2 regions of the Kitasatospora sp. NPDC001159 genome follow, and region 2 is predicted to be linked to the other one. Evidence: riboswitches for the same ligand, from Rfam matches in the RefSeq annotation. Region 2 holds a riboswitch; the other holds the start of a gene.
The links. A riboswitch is a leader RNA that binds a small molecule or an ion and turns the genes downstream of it on or off. The one in region 2 is predicted to bind magnesium.

Region 1 (11,130 bases), on a different contig from region 2:
CGAGTGCCCCAGCCGGGCCAGCGGCAGCGGGCCGAGCAGCAGCGCGAAGGTGTCGGCGGGCAGCCGGAACAGGTGGTGGCGGCCGCGAATGTGCCCGTGCTCGTGCGCGACGGCCGCGGCGAGCTGCCGCTCGTCCAGCAGCCGCAGTGCCCCGCGCGACAGCACGACCCGGGAGCGGCGCCCGGGCAGGCAGTAGACGGTCGGGTGGGCGTGCTCCAGCACCAGCGCGCCCCAGCGCCGGTCCCGTACGGCGACCACGTCCAGCACCGCCCGGTGTCGCTGCCGGGCCCGCCCGGCCCGGGCACCGACGGCGGTGAGCACCGCGGTGAGCACCGCGCCGGCGGCGGCCGGCAGCCACCAGCCGTGGGTGTGCGGCACCACCGGCCCGGCCGGTTCGAGGTGGGGGAGCAGGCCGAGCAGCCCGGCCGGCTCGTGGGCGGCGGGCTCCAACGCGTGGTGCGCCGCGAGCACCAGGGCGACGATGAACGAGGCCATCAGCGCCAGCCACAGGGCCGCGCCCAGGGCCGGACGGGCCTGGAGCCGGGCCGAGCCGGCCATCCGGCGGGGCAGCAGGGCGCCGGTCACGGCCAGGTAGAGGCCGAGCAGGGCGAAGGTCACTCGGTCTCCCGGGCCTTGACCTGTTCGAGGGCGGCGAGCAGCGCGGAGGCCTCGTCCCCGCTCATCCGGTCGACGAAGTGCAGCAGCGCGCCGGTCCGGTCCGGGGTGGTCTCCAGCGCCTGGTGCATCAGCTGGGCGGTGTACGCCTCGCGGGTGCAGGTCGGCTCGTACACCCAGGCGCGGCCGATCTTGTCCCGGCGCAGCCAGCCCTTGGTGTGCAGGATGTCGGCGACGGTGGTGACGGTGGTGTACGCGACCGGCCGCTGCTGCTGGAGGTCGTCGACCACCTCGCGCACCGTTGCCGGACGGCCCCAGGACCAGAGCCGGTCCATGATCTCGGCCTCAAGATCGCCGAACCCCCGTAGCACTGCCGTGGTCTCCCTTGCCGCACCGGCCGCCGGCGTCCTTCGCCCGCTGGAACGCGGCCCATGCTACGGCGAGCGCCGGGCGCCCGCCCCCGGCAGTGGGGGGCGGGCGTCCGTGGCGTGCGGATGGCGCTCAGCGGGTGTTCAGGGCAGCCGCTCCGGCTCAGGCCGTGCTCACGGCAGCCGCTCCGGCCCGGGCCGTGCTCAGGACTGCCGCCGCGCGAGCGGTACCCGCGACCGGGTGAACAGCGCCGCGAGCAGCCCGGCCACCACCGGCAGCACCAGCACGACCAGCAGCAGCTCGCCCCAGGGCGCGGTGATCAGCGGCGGCTGGGAGCCCGGTCCGCTCGCCCGGGACTTCAGCAGCCCCACCGCCGGGACGAACCCGTTGGTCGCCCCGAGCACCGCCCCCAGCAGGGCGATCAGCGCGCACTGCAGCCCCGCCATGGTCCGCCGGATCCGGGGCGGCGCGCCGACGGCGGCGAGCGTCGCCTGGTCCTGCCGGGAGTCGGCGGCCGCGAGCCCGGTGGCGATCCCGGCCGCGCCGAGCACCACCAGCCCGGCGAAGCCGCTGAGCGCCAGAGTGAGCGCGTCGCTCTTCGGCTGGTAGCCGCGTTCGACATCCAGCCGGGCGAAGCGGTCCAGCCGGATCGCGGCGGCCTCGGCGCGCTGCTGCGCCTTGCGGTCCGGCGGAGTGGCCGGCCGCCAGACCGCGCCGGTCGGCCGGGCCGCGAGCCCGAGCCTGGCCAGCGCGGGGGTGGGCAGCAGCCCCTGGGCGAAGCGGGCGGCGTCCGGGTCGTCGACCACCACGGCGTCCACCGGGACCTCCTGGAGGTCGGGCTTGGGGACCTGCCCCGGCTGCACCGGGCCGCCGCCTCCGCGCAGCAGCATCACGGCCTTGCCGTCGGCACCGACCAGTGACCGGTCGAAGACCAGCAGCTTCCCGGCCGCCAGCGCCTGTTCGGCCGCCTGGTCCCGGACGTCGAACAGGTTGTGCAGCAGGGCGGCGTCCCCGGTGGCGATGTGCGGCGGCTCGGCGAGCCTGCGCCGGTCCGTCGGGCCCTTGAGCTGGACGTCGCTGGCGCAGTTGTCGCAGAACTTGTAGACCAGCTGGCCGAGTTCGGCGCGCGGGCCGAGCCCGGTCAGCTGCGTCTCCAGCTCGGCGCGCAGCTGTTCGGCTGGCGCCCCGTCCCGGTAGCTGACCAACTGGACGGATCCGTAAGGGGCCTGCGGCCGGTAGTCGCGGCGGTTCTCGGCGTCGGTGCTGGTGCTGTACACCCCGATGGCGACCGCCCCGGCTACCGCCGCCATCACCGCGGCGACGGCCGGCGCGGTGCGCGAGCGGTGCCGGGCGGAGTCCCGAAGCGCCAGCCGGGGGCCGAGCGGCAGCCGCCTGGCGGCGCGGCCGACCATGGCGACCAGCACCGGGGTGCAGGCGAGCAGGCCGAGTTCGGCGGTGACGGAGCCGCCGAGCACGGTGAGCGTGCGGGCGTCGTAGGTGCTCACCACGGGCAGGCCGCGCTGCACCGCGCCCGCGCCGTACATCGCGATCGCGCCGCCGCCGAGGATCAGCGCAACGCCGAGCAGGGTGACCACCCGGCTGGGCGGCCGGACGGTGTCCCGCCCGGTGAGCCCGGCGGTGACGCTGCGGCGGGCGGCCTGCCAGGCGGGCAGCGCGGCCGCGAGCAGCGCGGTGAGCAGCCCGATCCCCGCGATCGCGAGCAGGTCCAGCGGGGGCAGCGCGAAGTGTCCGAAGCGCGCACCGCCGACCCGTTCGATGAGCGGTCGCAGCCCGGCGACCAGCCCGGTGCCGAGCGCGACCCCGAGCGCCGCCCCGGCCACGCCGAGGACCAGTCCGCCGCCGAGTACCACCGCGCCGACGTGAGCCCGGCTGCCGCCGGCCGCGCCGAGCAGGGCGAGCTGGCGGCGCGAGCGGCGGGCGCCGACCGCGAAGGCGGGCCCGGCGAGCAGCGCGACCTCCAGCAGCGCCATCCCGGTGACGGTGGCGACCACGACCTTGGTGCTGTTGCCCGCGGCCGGGTCGCTGTAGTGGGTGGAGTCGCGGTAGTAGGGGACGGCCCCGTACGGCGGCGGGTCGAGCGCGACCGAGCGCGCGGTCAGGGTGTAGCCGTACGCGTTGAACTGCTGCACGGCGGCCCAGTCGAGGCTGATTCCGCTCGGCAGGTGGACCAGCCAGGCGTTGCGGGCGTCCGGGGCACGCTCGGCGGCGGGGCGGCCGGGCTCCGCCGCGGCGGCCAGCGGGTCGAGCAACTCGCCTGGCCGGGCCACGAGTTCGACCCTGCCGAGCTCGTCCGGGTGCTCCACCACGGCGGTGACGGTGAAGGTGGTCCGCTCCAGCCCCTGGACGGTGGTGGTGCCGCCGAGCGAGAGCCCCGCGTTGTCCAGGAAGGCCCGGGTGGCGGCCAGTTCGTGCGGGGCGCTCGGGGCGCGGCCCTCGACGACGTTCAGTCGGCCACGCCAGACCGGGTCGGCGAGGTCGGCCTCGGTGGTGAGGGTGCGGACCAGGCCTTCGGGTGAGGTCGCGCCGGTCTCCGGTCCGGGTCGGGCGGGGGTGAGCACGCTGCCGGGCGGCAGTAGTGAGCTGACCAGGGCCGCCGGGTCGGTGCTCGCGGCCCGCTGCTGCTCGGCGGTGGGCTGCTGGCCGGGCTTGGGCTCGACCGCGAAGGCGCCCTCCTCGGCGATCGGGGCCTGCTCGACGGTCCGGCCGGGGTTGAGCCCGGTGACCAGGGCGTCCGCCCCGCCGACCACCCGCTCGACCCGTTCGGCCGGGGTGAGCTGCCCGCTGCGGTGGACCACGTCGGCGCCGGTGACCCCGAGGACGGGCAGCGCGACCATGGCCAGGATCAGGGCGCTGCGCCCCTTGGCCCGCAGCGCGTCGCGCCGGGCGATGCGCAGCGCGACCTTCCATGCTCCGAGCCTCAGCATGCGACCTCTCCCAGCGAGTTGGGCCGGTGCACGGCCGCCCGGCAGGCGCCGGAGCGGCGTCCGGCGGTCTCCGAGGCGACCGCGCCGTCGCGCAGGTGGACCACCCGGTCCGCCCAGGCGGCGTGCGAGGCCTCGTGGGTGACCATCATGGCGGCCGCCCCGGCGTCGCAGCGGGCGCGCAGGACGGCGAGGACGGCGTCGCCGGTGGCCGAGTCGAGCGCGCCGGTCGGCTCGTCGGCGAGGACGAGCCGGCGGTCGCCGATCAGCGCCCGGGCGATGGCGACGCGCTGCTGCTGGCCGCCGGACATGTCGTCGGGGAAGCGGTCGGCGAGTTCCCCGATGCCCAGTTCCTCCAGCGCGGCCAGCGCCTCCCGGCGGGCGGTGCGGCCCGGGGTGCCGTCGAGTTCGCGCGGCAGGGCGATGTTCTCCGCGGCGGTGAGTGCCGGGATCAGGTTGTAGTCCTGGAAGACGTAGCCGACGGAGCGCCGCCGCAGGTCGGCGAGCCTGCCCCGGCTGAGGCCGCCGAGCGCGACGCCCTCGACCAGCACCTCGCCCTCGCTGGGCAGGTCCAGCCCGCCGGCCAGGGTCAGCAGGGTCGACTTCCCGGAGCCGGACGGCCCCATCACGGCGACGAACTCGCCGGCGTGCACGGTCAGGTCGATCCCGCGCAGGGCGTGCACCTCCGTGGCGCCGCGTCCGTGCACCCGGGAGACCCCGGTCAGTCGCAGGACGGGCTCGGACCAGGTCGGATCGGTGTGGGACACACTTCCCCCTCGTGAGCTGTTCAGCAGTATATGTCGGTGAACTATATATGCCGAGCGCGAGAGAGTGGAGCGGTCGGGTTCGGTCAAGGTTCTACAAAGGTGTCGAAGATCGGCCGAAAAGGTGAGAGGGGCCGGTCGGGCGGGTCTATGCTTTGGGAGGTTTGAAAAGGCACCTCGTTCGGTGAGGCGTCTTCACGGACACAGGCCACTGACCCGACGACGTCGAGAGACGCCCAGGTTCAGGACAGGTCTTCCCGACTTAAGGGTTGACCCCAAGTGGCTTCCGGTCGGACAGGCTGGACACGCCGTGGAGTGCCAAAGCTCTGACGAGTTGGGGTGTACCGGTCCATCTCGACCGGTGTGCTCCTTGCCGTGTCGTGATGCGGCGCACAGGTGGTGCGCCCCCGGCCGGGAGGAGGTGAGAGACATGGACTGCCCTAGTCCGGGCCATAGTTGCCCCTATCCCCGCATGCTCTCGAACACCTCCGGCACGCGGTAACAACCTTCCCTGCGCGTTCACCCGGCGCTTGGTCCTGAGTTCAACCATGCATCGACGCCAGCCGCCTGACGCATCGTCATGTCACCACACGGCCACCGCCGCCCAGCGCCGCCGTGCGGAGACGATGCCGTGCGCCCGCAGGGAGGATCGCTGCTGCGTGCCCCCTGACGCCCCCTCAAGGTAGGGGGCAGGGAGGCCCCGCCATGACCAACGTGACGCTGGACCCGAAGGTTTCCACGGTCCCCGCCGCTTCCACCGCCACCCGCTCCGCCGTCCTGGACGACGCCCACGTCGGCGACATCAAGGGAGCGCTCGGCACCATCCGGCTCGACGACACCACCCCCCGCCACGGCCTCTCCGCCCGGCTCAAGACCCTGTTGGCGATCATCGGCCCCGGCCTGATCGTGATGGTCGGCGACAACGACGCGGGCGCCTTCTCCACCTACGGCCAGGCCGGGCAGAACTACGGCACCCAACTGCTGTGGACCCTGCTGATGCTGGTCCCGGTGCTCTACGTCAACCAGGAGATGGTGCTGCGCCTGGGCGCCGTCACCGGCGTGGGCCACGCCCGCCTGATCCTGGAGCGCTTCGGCAGGTTCTGGGGCGCGTTCAGCGTCATCGACCTGTTCCTGCTGAACGCGCTGACCCTGGTCACCGAGTTCATCGGCGTCACGCTGGCCGCCGGGTACCTGGGGCTGCCGAAGGTGGTCTCGGTGGTGCTGGCGGCGGCGATCATCATCGCCTCGGCCTTCACCGGCTCCTTCCAGCGCTTCGAGCGCGTCGCCGTGACCCTGTGCGCCGGCTCGCTGCTGCTGGTGCCGATCTACTTCATGGCCCACCCCAGGACCTCGCAGATGGCACACGACTTCGTGACGCCCACTCTGCCCGGCGGCTCCGGCCAGCTCGCGGCCGTCATGATGGTCATCATCTCGATCGTCGGCACCACCGTCGCCCCCTGGCAGCTGTTCTTCCAGCAGTCGTACGTCATCGACAAGCGGATCACTCCGCGTTTCATGAAGTACGAGAAGGTCGACCTGTGGATCGGGATCGTCGTGGTCATCGTCGGCGCGGCCGCGCTGATCGGCCTCACGGCGGCGGCCTTCGCCGGCACCGACGGCTTCGGCCAGTTCTCCGACGCGGCCGCCCTGGCCAAGGGCATCGAGGACAAGGCCGGTCGCCTGGCGGGCGTGCTGTTCGCGATCGCGCTGCTGGACGCCTCGATCATCGGCGCCTTCGCGGTCTCGCTCTCCACCGCGTACGCGATCGGCGACGTCTTCGGGATCAAGCACTCGCTGCACCGCGGGGTCAAGGGCGCCAAGGGCTTCTACGCGGTGTACGCCGGCCTGGTGGCGTTCGCCGCCGCGATCACCCTGTTGTCCAACGGCTACACCCAGGGCCTGATCACCCAGTTCGTCCAAGTGCTGGCCGGGGTACTGCTGCCCTCCGCCACGGTCTTCCTGCTGCTGCTCTGCAACGACAGGGCCGTGCTCGGCCCCTGGGTCAACGGCCCCAGGACCAACGCCTTCACCTCGGCGGTGGTCGGTGTCCTGGTGATGCTGTCCATGATCCTCACCGCGGCGGTGGTCTGGCCGGACATCAGCTCGGACGCGATCCTGTGGATCATGGCCGGCTGCGGCGTGGCGGGCGTCCTGGTCGCCGGGTACTTCTCCATTTTCGGCCGCCGGGGCACCAAGGAGGACCCGGTCGACCGCACCGGCCGCGAGAACTGGCGGATGCCCCCGCTGGAAACCCTCGGCAAGCCGGTGATGTCCACCGCGCGCAAGGTCGGCATGGGCGCCCTGCGGACCTACCTGCTGATCGCGATGGTCATGGTCATCATCAAGATCGTCCAGACCGCCCTCGGCCACTGAGCCGTCGATCGCAGCCCCCGCGGACGGGTGGTGGGCAGCCGCTCGCCACCCGTCCGTCCCATTTCCCCGTGTTCCCCGCGTTCCCTCCGAAGGAGGTGCCGTCGTGCACACCCTGACCACCGTCGAGTTCCTGGTCCGGCTCGCCACCGGCGTCGCCTGCGGCGCCCTGATCGGCGTAGAGCGCCAGTGGCGGGCCCGGATGGCCGGCCTGCGCACCAACGCCCTGGTCGCCGCCGGCGCCACCCTGTTCGTGCTCTACAGCGAGGCAGTCGGCGACACCGGCAGCCCCACCCGGGTCGCCTCGTACGTCGTCTCCGGCATCGGCTTCCTCGGCGGTGGCGTCATCCTGCGCGACGGTGCCGGTGTGCGCGGCCTCAACACCGCCGCCACGCTGTGGTGTTCGGCCGCCGTCGGGGTACTGGCCGCCTCCGGCAAGCTGCAGCTCGCCGTCCTCGGCACCCTCGCCGTGCTCGCCGTCCACCTGGTGCTGCGCCCGGCCGGCCGACTGCTCGACCGGGCCCCGCAGTCCGGCAGCGACCCGGACTCCACCTGCCGGGCCGTCGTCCACCTGGAGTGCGACCGGAAGGCCGAGACCCACATCCGCGCCCTGCTGCTCCAGGCCCTGGCCGCCTCCGGCCTCGCCCCCACCGGCCTGCGCGCCCGCCGCTCCGACCAGGGCGACGCCGCCAACCTGCGGGCCACCGTGGCGGTCACCGGGCAGGTGACCCCGGCCCTGGAGCAGGTCGTCACCCGGTTGTCGCTGGAGCCCGGCGTACGGGACCTGCACTGGCACCTGGACGAGGATTCGGAGGAGCCCGGCAGCCCGGCGCTGGCCTGAGGAAGTAGAACGGAAGGACCGTCACTCATGCCGCCGGGAGGCCCGATGCTGAAACCCGACCCCGAGCACGGGCCGCTGGTGCCGATGCTGCTGGTGCTGACCGTGGTCACCGGGGTGGTGGACGCGGTCAGCTACCTCGAACTCGGTCACGTCTTCGTCGCCAACATGACCGGCAACGTGGTCTTCCTCGGCTTCGCACTGGCCGGCGCGGCGAACCTCTCCGCCACCGCCTCACTGGCCGCCCTCGCCGCCTTCCTGCTCGGCGCTCTGGCGGGCGGCCACCTCTCCCGGCACCTGCCCGGGCACCGCGGCCACCTGCTGACCGTTGCCGTCGTCGCCCAGACGGTGCTCGTAGCCGTGAGCACCGCCGTGGCGGCCGTGGTCGGCCACGGCTCCGCACCCACCCGCTACACCCTGATCGGTCTGCTCGCCCTCGCGATGGGCGGCCAGAACGCGGTGGTCCGCTCCCTCAAGGTCCCCGACCTCACCACCACCGTGCTCACCATGACCATCACCGCCCTCGCCGCCGACCGCACCGGCCTGCGCCGTCTCGCCTCCGTCGTCTGGATGTTCGCCGGCGCCCTGGTCGGCGCCCTCCTGGTCCTCCACGCCAACGTCCCCACCGCCCTGGCCCTGGCGCTCGTCCTGCTGGTCGCGGTCGCCGCCCTCACCCACCACGCCGCCAAACCCACCCCGGCACCGGCCTGGACGGAGCGCCTCTGACCCGGAACGCCCCTGCGCCCCATCGCCGCCCGGTGAGGGGACACAGGGGCGTTGCTCGCCTGGGTCAATCCTCCCGGCGGTGCCCCGCGCGGCCGCTCCAGAGCGGCTCCAGGCGGGCCCAGCTCGTGGTCCATACGGCTTCGGCGCGGCGGTCGAGGACGCGCAGGCGCAGTCGGAGGGCCAGGGTGAGCAGCGCCAGCACGGCGAGCAGGGCGCCGGCTCCGGTGCAGGCCGCGGAGACGGCGAGGGCGGCGCGGTTGGCCGGGGGATTGGTGGTGTTGCCCGCGGGGTCGACCCAGATCGGGACGACGGCGCCGGCGACGGCCGTGCGCGGGGCCTCGACGGTGCCGGTGTGCGCGGTGCCCGTGGGGTAGTTCCAGGCGGCCTCGACGTCGATCCGGTTGCTGTAGCCGCCCGCGAACCGGCTGCCGGTGACCGCGCCGTGGTCGGGGATGCCGGCGACCACGGCGTCCACCTGGTGCAGCCGCACCCGGTCGGCCGCGGCCTGCGGCGCCGTCGAGCGGTACAGGAGCAGGGAGCCGATCACGGAGACGGCGACGGCCAGCAGCCCGCCGACGAGCGTGAGCAGCCAGGCGCGGGCGCGGGCGCGGTCGAGCGGGCGGGCCAGTGGTTCGTGCCGAGCGCCGAAGGCCCGCCACAGCTGACGGCCGGTTCGCCGCGGGAGCGACGCGGGCCGGGCGGGACGGGGTTTGCTGGCCACGGTGAGCACTCCTCAGGGACGCGGGCGCGTACAGGGTTTCATCACCCAATCTCCACCCGACGGCCCCCTGTGCACAAGAGTGGTGCGCGCTCGGAGAAATCGCCCGGTGGCCCGCAGGCCCCCACCACCCGGGACGTTCGGCCCTCGGCAGGCGCCGCCCGGCCGGGCAGGCTGGAGTCCGGCCGCGCTCCCCGTGCCTGAGCGCGGCGCCGGCCCGGTCGGACCGTGGGGGTTCCGGGCCGTGGTGCGGAGCAGGGGGCGGTCGTGGGGCCGCCTCCTGTCCGCTCCCGTCAGTCAATTGACGTTTCGCCAGGTCAGCACTGTATTCTTCGCAGCTATACACTCGGTGTATATTCCTGGTGTATGGTCTCGCTCATGAGTGTTCCCTTGACCCTCCTCGGGCTGCTGGAGCGCGAGCCGAGCCACGGCTACGACCTCAAGCGCGACTACGACTCCCTCTTCGGCCGCGGCAAGCCCCTCCCGTACGGCCAGGTCTACGCGACCCTCGGCCGACTGGCCCGCGACGGAAAGGTGGTGGCCGGTGAGGCCGAGCCCGGCGACGGGCCCGAGCGCAAGCGCTACGTCATCACCGACGCCGGGGCGACCGAGTTCGAGACCTGGCTCCAGGAGCCGATCGCGCCCGAACCCAACCTGCAGTCCGTGCTGTTCACCAAGGTGGTGCTGGCCCTGATGCTCGGCCGCGACGCCGAGCAGTACCTGGACACCCAGCGCGCCGCCCACCTGCGCCGGATGCGCGAACTCACCGAACTGCGGCGCACCGGAGCCCTGGTGGACGCCCTGCTCGCCGACCACGGCCTGTTCCACCTGGAGGCCGACCTGCGCTGGATCGACCTCACCGTCGCCCGCCTCGACGCCCTCGCCGCGGAGGTGCGCGCATGACCGCCGTGATCGAGGCCCGAGACATCGCCCTCGCCTTCGGCGAGACGCCCGCGCTGCGCGGGGCGAGCCTGTCCGTCCAGGCTGGCGAGGTGCTCGCCATCATGGGCCCCAGCGGCTCCGGCAAGTCGACGTTACTGCACTGCCTGGCCGGCATCCTGCTGCCCGACGCGGGCGAGGTGCTGTTCAACGGGCAGCGCCTGGACAGCATGAACGAGGCCCAGCGCAGCGCCCTGCGCCGGGAGCAGTTCGGTTTCGTGTTCCAGTTCGGCCAGCTGGTACCGGAGTTGACGGCCGAGGAGAACGTGGCCCTGCCGCTGCTGCTGAACGGCGTGCGCCGGGCCGCGGCGCTGGCCGAGGCCCGGCCGTGGTTCGCCCGGCTCGGCCTGGACGGAACGGAGAGGCGCCGCTCCGGCGAACTGTCCGGCGGTCAGGCACAGCGGGTGGCCCTGGCCCGCGGTCTGGTGGCCCGTCCGCAGGTGCTGTTCGCCGACGAGCCGACCGGCGCGCTGGACTCGCTGACCGGCGAGCAGGTGATGGAGCTGATGGTCACCTCGGCCAAGGAGCAGGGCACCACCGTCATCCTGGTCACCCACGAGCCCCGGGTCGCTGCCTACGCCGACCGCGAGGCGATCGTCCGCGACGGCCGGGCCCGTACGCTCTCCGCCGGATCGGTGGCCCCGTGATCCCCTTCTCGCTCCGACTGGCCGTCAGCGGCGGCCGGGAGGCCCTGGCCCGGCTGCTGATGATCGCGGCGGCCGTCGCGATCGGGGTCGGGCTGCTGCTGTCCACATTCGCCAGCCTCAACGCGATCGACCGCGCCAACCAGCGGCAGCTCTGGATGAACACCGGGGTCAAGGGCGCGACCGCGGCCGCGCCGGCGGACCC
Region 2 (11,130 bases):
CGGGCCACCGCGGCCGCCGCCGAGGAGGAGGCCACCCGCGGCCTCACCGCCGAGCAGCCCGAGGCCCCCTCGGAGAGCGAGGACGACTGGCTCGGCCGCACCGCCGACGACGAGTCCGAGGACCCGTCCTGGGGGTACGAGCGGGACGACCGCGATGACCGGGACGACCGCGACGAGGACGACGCCCCGGACGACTACGACTGGACGAGCGTCCCGTCCGAGGCCAGCAGCGACTGGACGGACGTCGCCCCGACGGCCGCCCCCTACGGCTTCGGGGCGACCGCGACTGCGACGGGCAGCACCGGTCGCGGCCCGCGGCCCGCCGCCGGCACCGCCGGCCCGCGCTGGCTGGAGCGCGGGGAGGCGAAGGGCGGCCCCGATCTGGTGCCGACCCTGGCCGGCGACCTGACGGACGCCGCCCTGACCGCCCTGGAGCCGTACTGGGGGGCGGTCGAACGCGGCCACGCCGGTGACGCCGCCCAGGAGCGGATCACCGAGCGGGTGCGCGAGCTGCTCGCGGTGGCCCGCGACCACCTGCGCCGCAACGACGTCCTGCCCGCGCCGCCGTTCGCGGCCCCGCACCGGGTGCGCAGCGGTCCGTCCGGGCTGCTCGGCATCGACATCCGCCGGGCCGCCGACCCGATCGGCCCCGACCAGGACGGCCAGGGCCTGCTGCAACTGAACTCGGCCGAGCAGCTGGACCTGCTCAGCCGCAACCCCGACGCGGTCGCCCTGATCCGCTTCGCCCCCGAGGCCGCCCGCGAGGGCAGCGCCGGGAGCGCGGCGGCCGGCCATCCGGCCGAGGAGGGCCGGGAGGTGCGGACGGCGGCCGGTCGCTACGCCGGGCGGCTGCGGCTGACCGCGCTGCGCGCCGGGGTGGTCGAGACGGTCCGGCAACGGCACGTCTCGCCGTACGACGAGGAGGAACAGTGGTGAGCACCACCGGGTCCGGCCCGCACCCGCGGAGCCCCGACGACCCCGGTCGGCGCAAGGGCGTCGACCTGCCGTACCTGACCCACGCCGGGCGGCGCCGGCTCGCCACCGCGAGGTTCGGCCCCGACCCGTCCGGCCCCGCCCGGGGCGCCCCCCGGATGCGCAACGCGCTGCTCGACGGCACTGTCCGGTGCGTCCAGGTCCGGGCCGCCGCCTCCGACGAGGCCGGCGTCACCGAGGCCGCCCGGGACGCGCTCGACACCGAGGCGGCGACCGCCCTGCGGCTCCACCGCACCTTCGGGGGCACCGAGTTCGCCCGGCTCTTCCCCGTGGTGATCGGCTACGACCTGGACGTGGCCGAGCCGTTCGTCCTCTACCGGCCGCCGCGCGGCAACCCGGCCGAGCGGCTGCACGGCCTCGCCAGCACCCAACTGCGCACCATCGAGCGGGACCTCGTCGACGCCGCCGCCCTGCTCGCCGAACTCGGCCTCGTCCACCAGGGCGTCACCCCTTCGACCGTCCGCTGGGACGGCCGGTCCGTCCAACTGTGGGGCCTGGACGCGGTGGCCCACACCGGCCGGCCTCGCACCCCGCGCGGCCCCGCACCGTACGCCTCGCCCGAACTGCGCGACGGCACCGGACACAGCGACCCGCGCGACGCCCTGTGGAGCACCGCCCAGGTGATGTACCGCCTGGTCACCGGGCGGCCCGGCGACCCCGACCGGGAACCGGCCGACCTGGCCGACCACCGCTCGCTCGCCCACACCATGCGGTCCTCGTTCGCCGCCCGCGCCGTCGACCGGCCCACCCCGGCCGCACTCCTCGGCCTGCTCTCGCCCGACCGCGGGTCGGCCACCGGCCGCGCCGCCGGCGGCGACGGCCTCACGCCGCACCGCGCCGCGTTCGACCACACCGTCTCCCTCAAGCGCGCCGCCGGCGGCGACCCGCCCGGCGGGCCCGGCGCGGACGGCAGGCCGCGCGGGTACGGCGTCCCGGGCGGCGGCGCGGACGCGACGGTCGGCCCGTACGGCGCGCCGGTCGAAACGCCGAACGGGGCGGGGGCCAGCGGCGACCCCGGCGGCGTGCTCTGCCCCTACTGCCTGGAGTACATCCGCTTCGACCCGAACGCGCTCCACGTCCCCGACGCCGTCCAGGAGCTCCAGCCGTACGCGTTCTCCGACCGCCAGAACTCCCGGCTGCTCGCCGACGAGTTGCGCGGCGCCTTCCAACTCTGCGAGGGCAACCAGGCGACGCCGCCGCACCACATCCCGGTGCCCTACCTGACCAACGGGCGCCCGCTGACCGTCGCCATGATCGGCCAGTCGAACACCGGGAAGAGCCACCTGCTGACCCAGATGATCGCCGAGATCGCCGACGACCGGTTGAAGCCGTACGGCGTCAGCTGGCAGTCCGTCAACCCGGAGCAGCACGCCAGCTTCCTCAACGACCGCGTGGTGCCGCTGCGCGACGGCAACGTGATCGCCCACACCGCCGGACTCGGCGACAGCGAGTCCGCCCGCTTCGTCGAGTCCGTGCTGATCACCGACGCCCGCGGCCGGGTCCGTCCGCTGGCCTTCTTCGACCTCGCCGGCGAGGACCTGCTGCGCACCGACGCGCTGCTGCGGTTCCTGCTCGGCATCGACGCCCTGGTCTTCGTCGTCGACCCCACCCTCGCCATGCCCCTGCCCCAGCTCGACGAGATCCGCACCGCCCTCGACCTGCACGTCAACCGGGACGGCGACCCCGCGTTCGCCACCGCCCTGGACCGCATCCCCCGGACCGGCCCGTACCTGACCGTCCCGTCGGCGGTCGTGGTCGCCAAGGCCGACCTGCTGCGCTCCGAGCCCCCCGTGGACCGCTGGCTGACCGAGCCCGGCACCGTCCCCCTGAGCCGCCGACGGCTCTACGAGGAGAGCCGCGACGTGTACGCGCTGCTGCACCGCCACGCCGGGAAGGCCTGGCTGCGCCCCTTCGACACCGCCCTGCACTGCACCATGCACATCGCCTCCGCCACCGGCGGCCGGCAGGAGGACAGCCGCTACCCGCGCGGCGTCCGGGCGCAGCGGGTGCTGGAGCCGCTGATCTCGCTGCTCGCGATGCACGGCATCATCGAGCTGGCCGACGGCCACACCGGCGTGGAGGTGGACCGATGAGCGCCACCGAACCGGACGACACCATCCACCAGATCGTGTTCCGCTGGCAGGGCAACCAGGGGCGGCGCGGCGCGGGCATGGCGGCCGCCGCCTGGTCCTGCTCGCCGGAGCGCGCCGAGGAACTCTCGCGCGAGCTCGCCCCGCTGCTGCGGGTGGACGGCGCGGTGCGCCCCAGCCTGGTCCGCACCCTCACCAAGCGCAAGGAGGTCGCCGTCATCCGGCGCTGGCCGACCGCCGACCCGGGCGGGCGGCCCAACACCGCCTGCCACCTGCTGCTCAGTCAGCAACCGGACCTGCTCGGCCCCCGGCTGTCCCTGGCCCTGAACGGCTGGACGTTCGGCACCCAACGGTTCGCCGAGCAGGCCACCGACCGCTGCGACCCCGTCCCACGCTCCCTGCTCCGGAGCAGCGCCAAGCAGGTCTGGGACGACACGCCGACCCGGATCGCCGAGGTGCGCGAGGCCCTCACCGTCGCCACCGCGGCCCTGCTGCGCCGTCCCGGACACCGGCTGTCCCTGCGTGCCGACGCCCTGCCCGGCTGGCCCGAGTGGAACCGGTCCGCCGCGGTGATCAGCGGTCTGTACGAGATCTTCGGGCACACCTGGCTCCCGCAGCAGTGGACCTTCGCGACCTACGACGTGACGGACCGCCATGACCTGATGGTCACCTGGGTCACCGACTGGGCCACCGACTCCGGGCAGCAGCATCCGCGCTCCCGGGTCGACCCGCGCCGACCGGAGCCCGGCCTCGCCCACGACCTGGCGGGCCACCTGGTCGGGCTCTACCTGGATCGCCCCCAGCAGCAGGAAGCCGGCCTGCCCGAGCTGCACGGGAAGGGCCTCCGTGACGCCGCGGCCTGGACGGCCGACGAGCGCCTGCGCCGACTCGCCCACGTCCTCGGCGTGAACTCGGGCAGCCGCCGGCAGTCCGGACGGGCGGAGCCGCCGCGCCCGGGGCGCTCCTCGGGCAAGCCGACGGAGCACGGGGTGCGGCCCGACGAGTCCCGGGACGACTTCCGGGACGACTTCGGCGTCCTCGGTCCGGACCACCCCGCCGAGCGCCCGGCCGGTCCGGCCTCCTGGCCCGACGACCCGTCCCCCCGGCACCACCAGGACACCGGCGGCGACAGCGGTCCCCGGCACGGACGCGAGCCCGCGGAGCGCCACACCCCGCAGCCCGACCCGGCTCCCACCGTGGACCCCGAGGGCGGCGTCTACACCCGCCCGTCCCGTGCAGAGCTGCGCCGGGAGCTCGAACACCCCGGCGACGTCGCCCTGGCGGATCTCCATCGTTTGACTGCGGGGGCCGACGACCGGTTCCTCCTCGAGATCCTGCGCGAGGAGGACCTTCTCGACGTGGCCACCAAGCGTCTGCTGCGCCTGCTCGAAGGCCGCCGCGCCCAGCGCACCCTTGACGAGGAGCACCTGCTCTGCACCGAGGTTCTGGGGCAGTGCCTCTACCTCTACCGGACCGACCAGGCCCGCCCGGGTCACCACGCCGCCTTCGACGACCACCTCGTCAACCGCGCCGTCTGGTTGTTCGACTGGGCGGTCGCCCCGTACACCCGTGACCCGCGGCACCGAGAGGAACTCCACGCCCTGCTCACCGCACTTCTCCGCAACGGCACTGAGGTCGAACGGGAGCTGCTGCGGCGGCTCATTCCGCCACCCGGGGCGGGGGGCCCGGTACCCGACCTGCCGCCCGAGCTGTGGCGGCACCTGCTCTACGAGCTTCCGGCCGGCGCGCTCACCCCACAACCGCTCCCCCAGCCCTCCGGGGAACCGCACACCGAACCCCCCGCCGACCCACCCGCGCCACCGCGCGAGCAGTCCCGGCGGCAGCTGGAGGAGGCCGCGCCGCCCGACCCCACCCAACGGGCGCGCACACCCCATCCGCCCACGACTCCCCCTGCCCACGACCCGCGCCGCACCGCGCCCAGGCGGCCCGACATCCGGCCCGGGCCACCGCCGTCGGCCGCCCCCGCCTCCAAGCCGCCGCCCGACCCCGCCGAGCCCGACCCGCCGGGGGCCGGCCCGGCGCCCGGCCCCCGACACGCCGCCCCACCGACGGGACCGTCCGCCTCCCCGCGGGTGGTCGGTCCGCCGACCCCGAAGGACCAGCAAGCGCAGAACATCCTCCTCGTCTTCGGCCTCGGGGCCGCGCTGATCGCGGTCCTCATCCTCGCGATCGTCCTGGCCTGACCCACCCGGGCCGGTCCGGCGCCGACGGCCACCGCATCGGCCTTCGGCACGTACTCGGCACCGGAGAAGTAGCGACGTCGTGAGGTCGGCCACCGATGCCCTCGGTGGCCGACCTCACGACGCGCCCGGGTGGGATTACGAGACGACGCTCCAACTCTGGCCCGCGGCAGCGCCGTTCACCGCGTCGGTCGTCACCGTCGAACCCGCCGTGCCGCCGCCGGCGTTGAGGGCGAGCCCGGTGGCGACGTTGGTGATGGTGAGCGCGCCGGTCGCGGTGTTCTGGCCGACCCGCCACTCCTGCCACGAGTTGCCCGGCGAGTAGTTCAGCAGGTAGGCGCTGTCCCCCGCGGACGTGCCTGCCGACAGGACGGTGTGGACCTGGGTGGCCGTGTCGCAGTTGTCGCTGATCCGCACGGTGCCGTCGGGATTGCTCGTGAACGTCCACTGCTCGGAGGTGTGCGTGGGCCACCAGGTGTTGGCGTCGGCAGCCGAGGTGAGCGGCGAGCTGCACGTGCCGGCCACCTCCAGGACCAGGCCTCCCGTACCGCCCGCGCTCAGCGCGTGGTACTTCCCGTCGCCCACGACCGCCGCCGGTGCGGTCGTGGCCTGCGGCGTGAGCCGGAACATCGCGACGCCGTGCGGGGCCACCCAGGTGCCGCCGACCGTGCCGCCGGCCGCAACCGTGCCGGTGGCACCGGTCCACAGCTCCTTGTACGTGAATCCGCCGGTCAGCCCCAGCGAGGCGAGGTCGCTGCCGACCGTCTGCCAGTTGTTCGGATCCTGGTTCACCAACAGCACGGCGGTGTCCCCGTTCGCCAGCTGCCGCTTCAGCACCACCGGTGCGGTGGTGGTTGCCGGCCTGGCCCCGACCAGGGTCGCGGGCTTGGCGAGCGTGTCCTGGTCGACGGCGATGACGTCGGCGTTCTTGAGGACCGCGAGGCTCGACGCGCCGATGCCCGTGGACCACGTGTAGCCGTTCGCGCTGTGCTGCGACTGCCCGGCGGTACGGAGGTCGGCGCCGGAGATCAACGGGGCGGCGAGCATGGACAGGACGGAGGTCTCGGTGCGCGACTCGTCGTCGGTGAACGGCTTGTGGCAGGTACAGGTGTCGCTGGTGCCGTAGAGGCCGTACACGTCGTTCCAGCCGGTGAACATCATGTCGAGGTCGTTCCAGCTGCCCGGGCGCACGTTGCCGGGGTACTGAAGGGCGGTCTGCAGCTGCCCGTTCCACAGCACGCCGTCGAGCTCGCTGTCGCGGTCCCCGCCGATCCGGCACAGGTTGGCCACCTGCCCGCACCACACGCCCGTCGGGGCGTAGCCGGGCGCGGTGAACGGCGCGGTCCCGGCGGCCTGGACGACCGGGTCGGTGCGGGCCGGGTCCGCCGGGTCGAGGAGGTAGGGCACGCCGGTGTGGGCGGGCTGGGCGGAGACACTGAGGGTGACCTTCGGGCGGCCCTGGCTGGCGGAGGCGGCGTCGAGGGCCCGCTGGAAGGCCTGCACGCGGGCGTAGATCGAGCGGGTGAGCTCCCTGCCCTCGCCCTGGGTGTAGTAGTTGTGGCCGTCAGGGCCGGTGATCTGCGGGCCGTAGGGGCAGTCGTCGTACTTGACGAAGTCGACGCCCCAGGAGACGAAGTCGCTGGCGTCGGTGCTCTCGTGGCCGAGGCTTCCGGGGTGCATCTGGCAGGTCTCGTAGGTGTCGGTGGCGTAGAGGCCGAACTTCAGGCCCTTGCTGTGGGCGTACCAGGCCAGGAACTGGATGCCGTTGACCGTCCGACCGTTGACGGTCTGCGACGGGAAGTGGTCGGGGCGCGGGATCAGGTGGCCGGAGGTGGGGTCGTTGCCGGTGCCGTCCGTCCCGGTGACCGGACTCCCGGCGGCGTCGTACAGCTGCATCGAGCCGTCCGGCGTCCGGACGAAGTCGGTGCCCTGGCCGTCCCGGTGCCGGAGCGACCAGCCGTCGTCGATCGTGACGGTGTTGTAGCCCGCCGCCACCAGGCCGTTGACGGCCATGAAGTCGATCGTCTGGACGACCTGGTCCTCGGTGACCTCGGTGCCGAGGGAGTTCCACGAGTTCCACCCCATGGGCGGGGTGAGGGCGTTGCCGTTGCCCAGGGCGGCGGCCGGGGCGGCCGCGCCGAGGCTGAGGGCTCCGAGGCCGGTGGTGGCGAGTGCCAGCGCGAGCAGGGGTGCCGCGAGGCGGTGGGGAAATAGGCGCACGTGCGCTCCTGTGGGGGGGTGGGGGCATGACGTTGTGTCACGTGGTTTGAGGGGGCAGCTGGCCGGCCATGTGGCTGAACCCGGGATTTGAACGTTCAAAGTCGCGGTCGGAAGCTTCGGTTCGAACCTCGATCCATGAGTCCTGTCCATGTGATCGGTGACATGTGTCATTTCACATGCCGCTCCGGGGCGTCGTCAACGGAAAGCGCACGGGCGGTTGCCGCTCCCCGCCTCCGACAGGGAGCCAGGCACCCACCCTGCGCCCACGGGACCGGAACGGCCTCGGGCAGTTCTTGTACGCGCCAGGAAAATGCCCCAACGGGTCGGCGCCGGCGAGACCCGAGGAGTAAATACCGGCTGGGGTATATTGGGGTGTATCAGTCCATTCACCGGGGGCCCAAGGAAGGGAGCACGGCATGTGCCGTCGAGTCGCCTGCCGCACCTGCGGAAAGCCGACCTACGCCGGGTGCGGGATGCACGTCGAACAGGTGCTGGCCGGGGTGCCCAAGTCCCAGCGGTGCGCCTGCTCACCGAAGGAGCGGGCGTCCGGCGGCTGGCTCGGGCGACTGTTCGGGCGGCGCTGACCTTCGAGGGCGGACTCCCGGCGGGGATCGACGCCGTGTACAGCGCGCCGACCAGGACGCGGGCACGACCGTCGTGCCGTCGCAGGCGACGGGTGGGTTCTCCTCGCTGTCGGAATCGGCGTCACCAGAGGCCGCCCACGGGGAAGTTCGGCCCCCCGCAGCCACCTGCCGGAGCACCGCTGCGCGCCCCCGGCCGTGCGCCCCGGCGGCTCCCCCGCAGGTCAGGACCGGGTCAAGCTCGGGTCAAGGATTATGCCGCGAGCACCGCGAGGTCCTATCCTGGGGCCGATTTGAACAGACACCTCGTTCGGTGAGGCGTCTTCACGGACACAGGCCACTGATCCCACCCGTCGAGAGACGCTCCGGATCAGGACAGGTCTCCCCGGCTCAAGGGGTGACCCCAAGTGGCTTCCCGTCGGGATCGACCAGGGACACGCCGTGGAGTGCCAAAGCTCTGACGAGTGGGGGTGCACGGGCGGTGACGTCGGTCTCCCCTTGCGCTGTGCCGCCGCTACCACGATGCGCGGCCGAGACCGGGAGGAGGCGTGATGGACGAAAGTCCTGGCCATAGTCAGCCTTTCCCAATGTCGTCCTCGCCGTCCTTCCGCCGCCCGAGGCGCTCCCTCCTTCCCTGACCGATCCGGCCCGGCCGCTCCGCCCTCCCGTCCGTCCTGACGCGGGAGGCCTCGGCGCATGCCTGGAACCGGCGCCACGGTCGGGGTCGGCGGCGACGTGCCGCCGGGCGGCCCGCTGCCCCGTCCTGTCGGGGCGAGGGGGTCCCCACCATGGCTGCCACCACCCTGCTCACGTCCGCCACGGCCCGGCTGCGGGACCGCACCGTCGCCGCCGAGCGCCGTACCGCCGTCTCCCGGACCGTCCGCTCGTCGCTGGTCTCCGTCGCCGGGCTGGTCGGCGGACCGGCCACCAACCAGGCTGGCGAGGAGGTGGGCCGCGTCGTCGACGTGGTCGCGCGCCTCTACGGGGCGGAGCCGTACCCGCCGGTCACCGGACTGATCATCCGAATAGGCCGCCGCCACACCTTCATCGCCGCCGACGCCGTCGAGCGGATCCAGACCGGGCAGGTCCGGCTGCGCACCGCCCGCGTGGACCTGCGCGAGTTCAACCGCCGGCCCGGGGAGGTCCTGCTGGCCCGCGACGTGCTGGACCACCAGCTCGTCGACGTCGACGGCGTCCAGGTCACCCGCGCCGCCGACCTCTACCTGGCCCCGCTCGCCGCCCGGACCGTCCTGGTCGGAGTCGACGTCTCGCTGCCCACCCTGCTGCGCCGGCTCGGCCCGCGCCGCTGGCAGATCCGCCCCACCCCGGAACGCGTCCTCGACTGGCAGTCCGTCGCCCCGTTCGGCGAGCAGGCCACCCACGGGCCCGCCGAGGTGCGGCTGCGCGCCTCCCGCTCCGCGCTGCACCGGCTGCGCCCGGCCGACCTCGCCGACATCCTGGAGGACCTCGGCCGGCACGAGCGCCAGCAGCTGCTGGGCTGGCTGGAGCCGGAGCACGCCGCGGACGCGCTGGAGGAGATGGAACCCGCCGAGCTGGAGAACCTGCTGCGCGAGGCACCCCCGGAGCACGCCGCCCGGCTCGTCGACGAGATGGAACCGGACGAGGCCGCCGACGCCCTGCGCGACCTCGCCCCGGGCGAGCGCGAGACCCTGCTGGCCCGGATGCCCGAGCCCGAGGCGGCCGAGCTGCGCTCCCTGCTCACCCACCGCGAGGGCACCGCCGGCGGCGCGATGACCACCCTGCTGGTCACCGCCGGCCCCGCGCACACCGTCGCCCAGGTGCGGGCGGAACTCGCCGCGCAGGCCGAGCACCGCACCGACATCGACGCGGTCACCGTGCTGGACGACGACGGCCGGCTGCTCGCCGACATCCCGCTGTTCGACCTGGCCGTGGCCGAGGACACCTCGGTGGTCGGCGATCTCGTCTCCTGGCTGGACCAGTTCGGCCCGCCGGTGACCGTCCGGCCCGACACCCGGCTCGCCGAGGCCGCCGACCAGCTGGTCGCGGCCCGGGCCACCTCCCTGCTCGTGGTCGACGACTCCGGGCGCCCGCTCGGCCGGGTCCTGGCCGACGACATCCTCGACTCGCTGCTGCCCGAGCGTGGGCGACTGCACTTCCGGAGGCTCCTCAAGTGACCCGCGACCTCGACACCCTCGACACCGGGCCGGACGCCGCCGCGGCGCCCGCGTCGTCCGACCCGGGGCGCTCCGGCCGCCGAAGAGGCCTCCGCCGACTGGCCGCCGTCGCGATGGTGGCTGGCCCCGGCCTGGTCGCCGCCAACGCCGGCAACGACGCCGCGGGCATCGCCACCTACGCCAGCGCCGGCTCCCAGTTCACCTACGGCACGCTGTTCTTCATGGTGCTGGTCACCATCGCCCTGGTCATGGTGCAGGAGATGGCCGTCCGGCTCGGCGCCCACACCGGCAAGGGCCTGGGCGCGCTGATCCGCGAGCAGTTCAGCCTGCGGCTGACCGCCCTCGCGGTCTTCTGCCTGCTGCTGGCCAACACCGGGCTGGTGGTCAGCGAGTTCGCCGGCATCGGCGCCGCGTTCGAGCTGCTCGGCGTGCCCAAGTGGGCGGTCATCCCGCCGTCCGCCGTCCTGCTCTGGTCGCTGGTGCTGTTCGGCTCGTACAAGTGGGCCGAACGCATCTTCCTGGTGATGTCGCTGGCGTTCTTCGCCTACCCGGTCGCCATGGTGCTCGGCCACCCCGACTGGGGGCAGGTCGGCGAGCACCTGGTCGTACCGCACGTGGAGCCCAGCAAGGACTTCATCCTGCTGGCCGTCGCCCTGATCGGTACCACCGTCAGCCCCTACATGCAGTTCTACGCTGCCGCCGGTGTGGTCGACCGCGGTGCCAAGCCCGCCGACTACAAGCTGATCCGGGCCGACGCCGTCCTCGGCGCCGTGTTCGCCTGCGTGATCAGCCTGACCATCATCATCGCCACCGCCGCCGCGATCGGCGGCACCGGCCCGCTGGAGTCCGCCGCGCAGGCCGCCATGGCCCTCAAGCCGGTCGCCGGGCA

Region 1: it holds a riboswitch for magnesium, as region 2 does, so the genes downstream of both, ACWC9T_RS31905 (NRAMP family divalent metal transporter) here and ACWC9T_RS09030 (magnesium transporter MgtE N-terminal domain-containing protein) in region 2, are expected to answer to the same signal.

Annotation. Positions count from the first base shown of each region.
Region 1 covers NZ_JBSFJV010000087.1:9,645-20,774, forward strand. The annotation lists gene ACWC9T_RS31885 (M56 family metallopeptidase) at 1-618, opposite strand, end outside; gene ACWC9T_RS31890 (BlaI/MecI/CopY family transcriptional regulator) at 615-986, opposite strand; gene ACWC9T_RS31895 (FtsX-like permease family protein) at 1,188-3,929, opposite strand; gene ACWC9T_RS31900 (ABC transporter ATP-binding protein) at 3,923-4,693, opposite strand; M-box (ykoK) riboswitch at 4,860-5,036, shown strand; gene ACWC9T_RS31905 (NRAMP family divalent metal transporter) at 5,396-7,063, shown strand; gene ACWC9T_RS31910 (MgtC/SapB family protein) at 7,167-7,901, shown strand; gene ACWC9T_RS31915 (YoaK family protein) at 7,947-8,624, shown strand; gene ACWC9T_RS31920 (Rv1733c family protein) at 8,689-9,345, opposite strand; gene ACWC9T_RS31925 (PadR family transcriptional regulator) at 9,721-10,245, shown strand; gene ACWC9T_RS31930 (ABC transporter ATP-binding protein) at 10,242-10,928, shown strand; gene ACWC9T_RS31935 (FtsX-like permease family protein) at 10,925-11,130, shown strand, end outside.
Region 2 covers NZ_JBSFJV010000012.1:25,957-37,086, reverse strand. The annotation lists gene ACWC9T_RS09055 (hypothetical protein) at 1-936, shown strand, start outside; gene ACWC9T_RS09050 (hypothetical protein) at 933-3,086, shown strand; gene ACWC9T_RS09045 (hypothetical protein) at 3,083-5,287, shown strand; gene ACWC9T_RS09040 (alpha-galactosidase) at 5,423-7,504, opposite strand; gene ACWC9T_RS09035 (hypothetical protein) at 7,921-8,088, shown strand; M-box (ykoK) riboswitch at 8,384-8,562, shown strand; gene ACWC9T_RS09030 (magnesium transporter MgtE N-terminal domain-containing protein) at 8,874-10,241, shown strand; gene ACWC9T_RS09025 (NRAMP family divalent metal transporter) at 10,238-11,130, shown strand, end outside.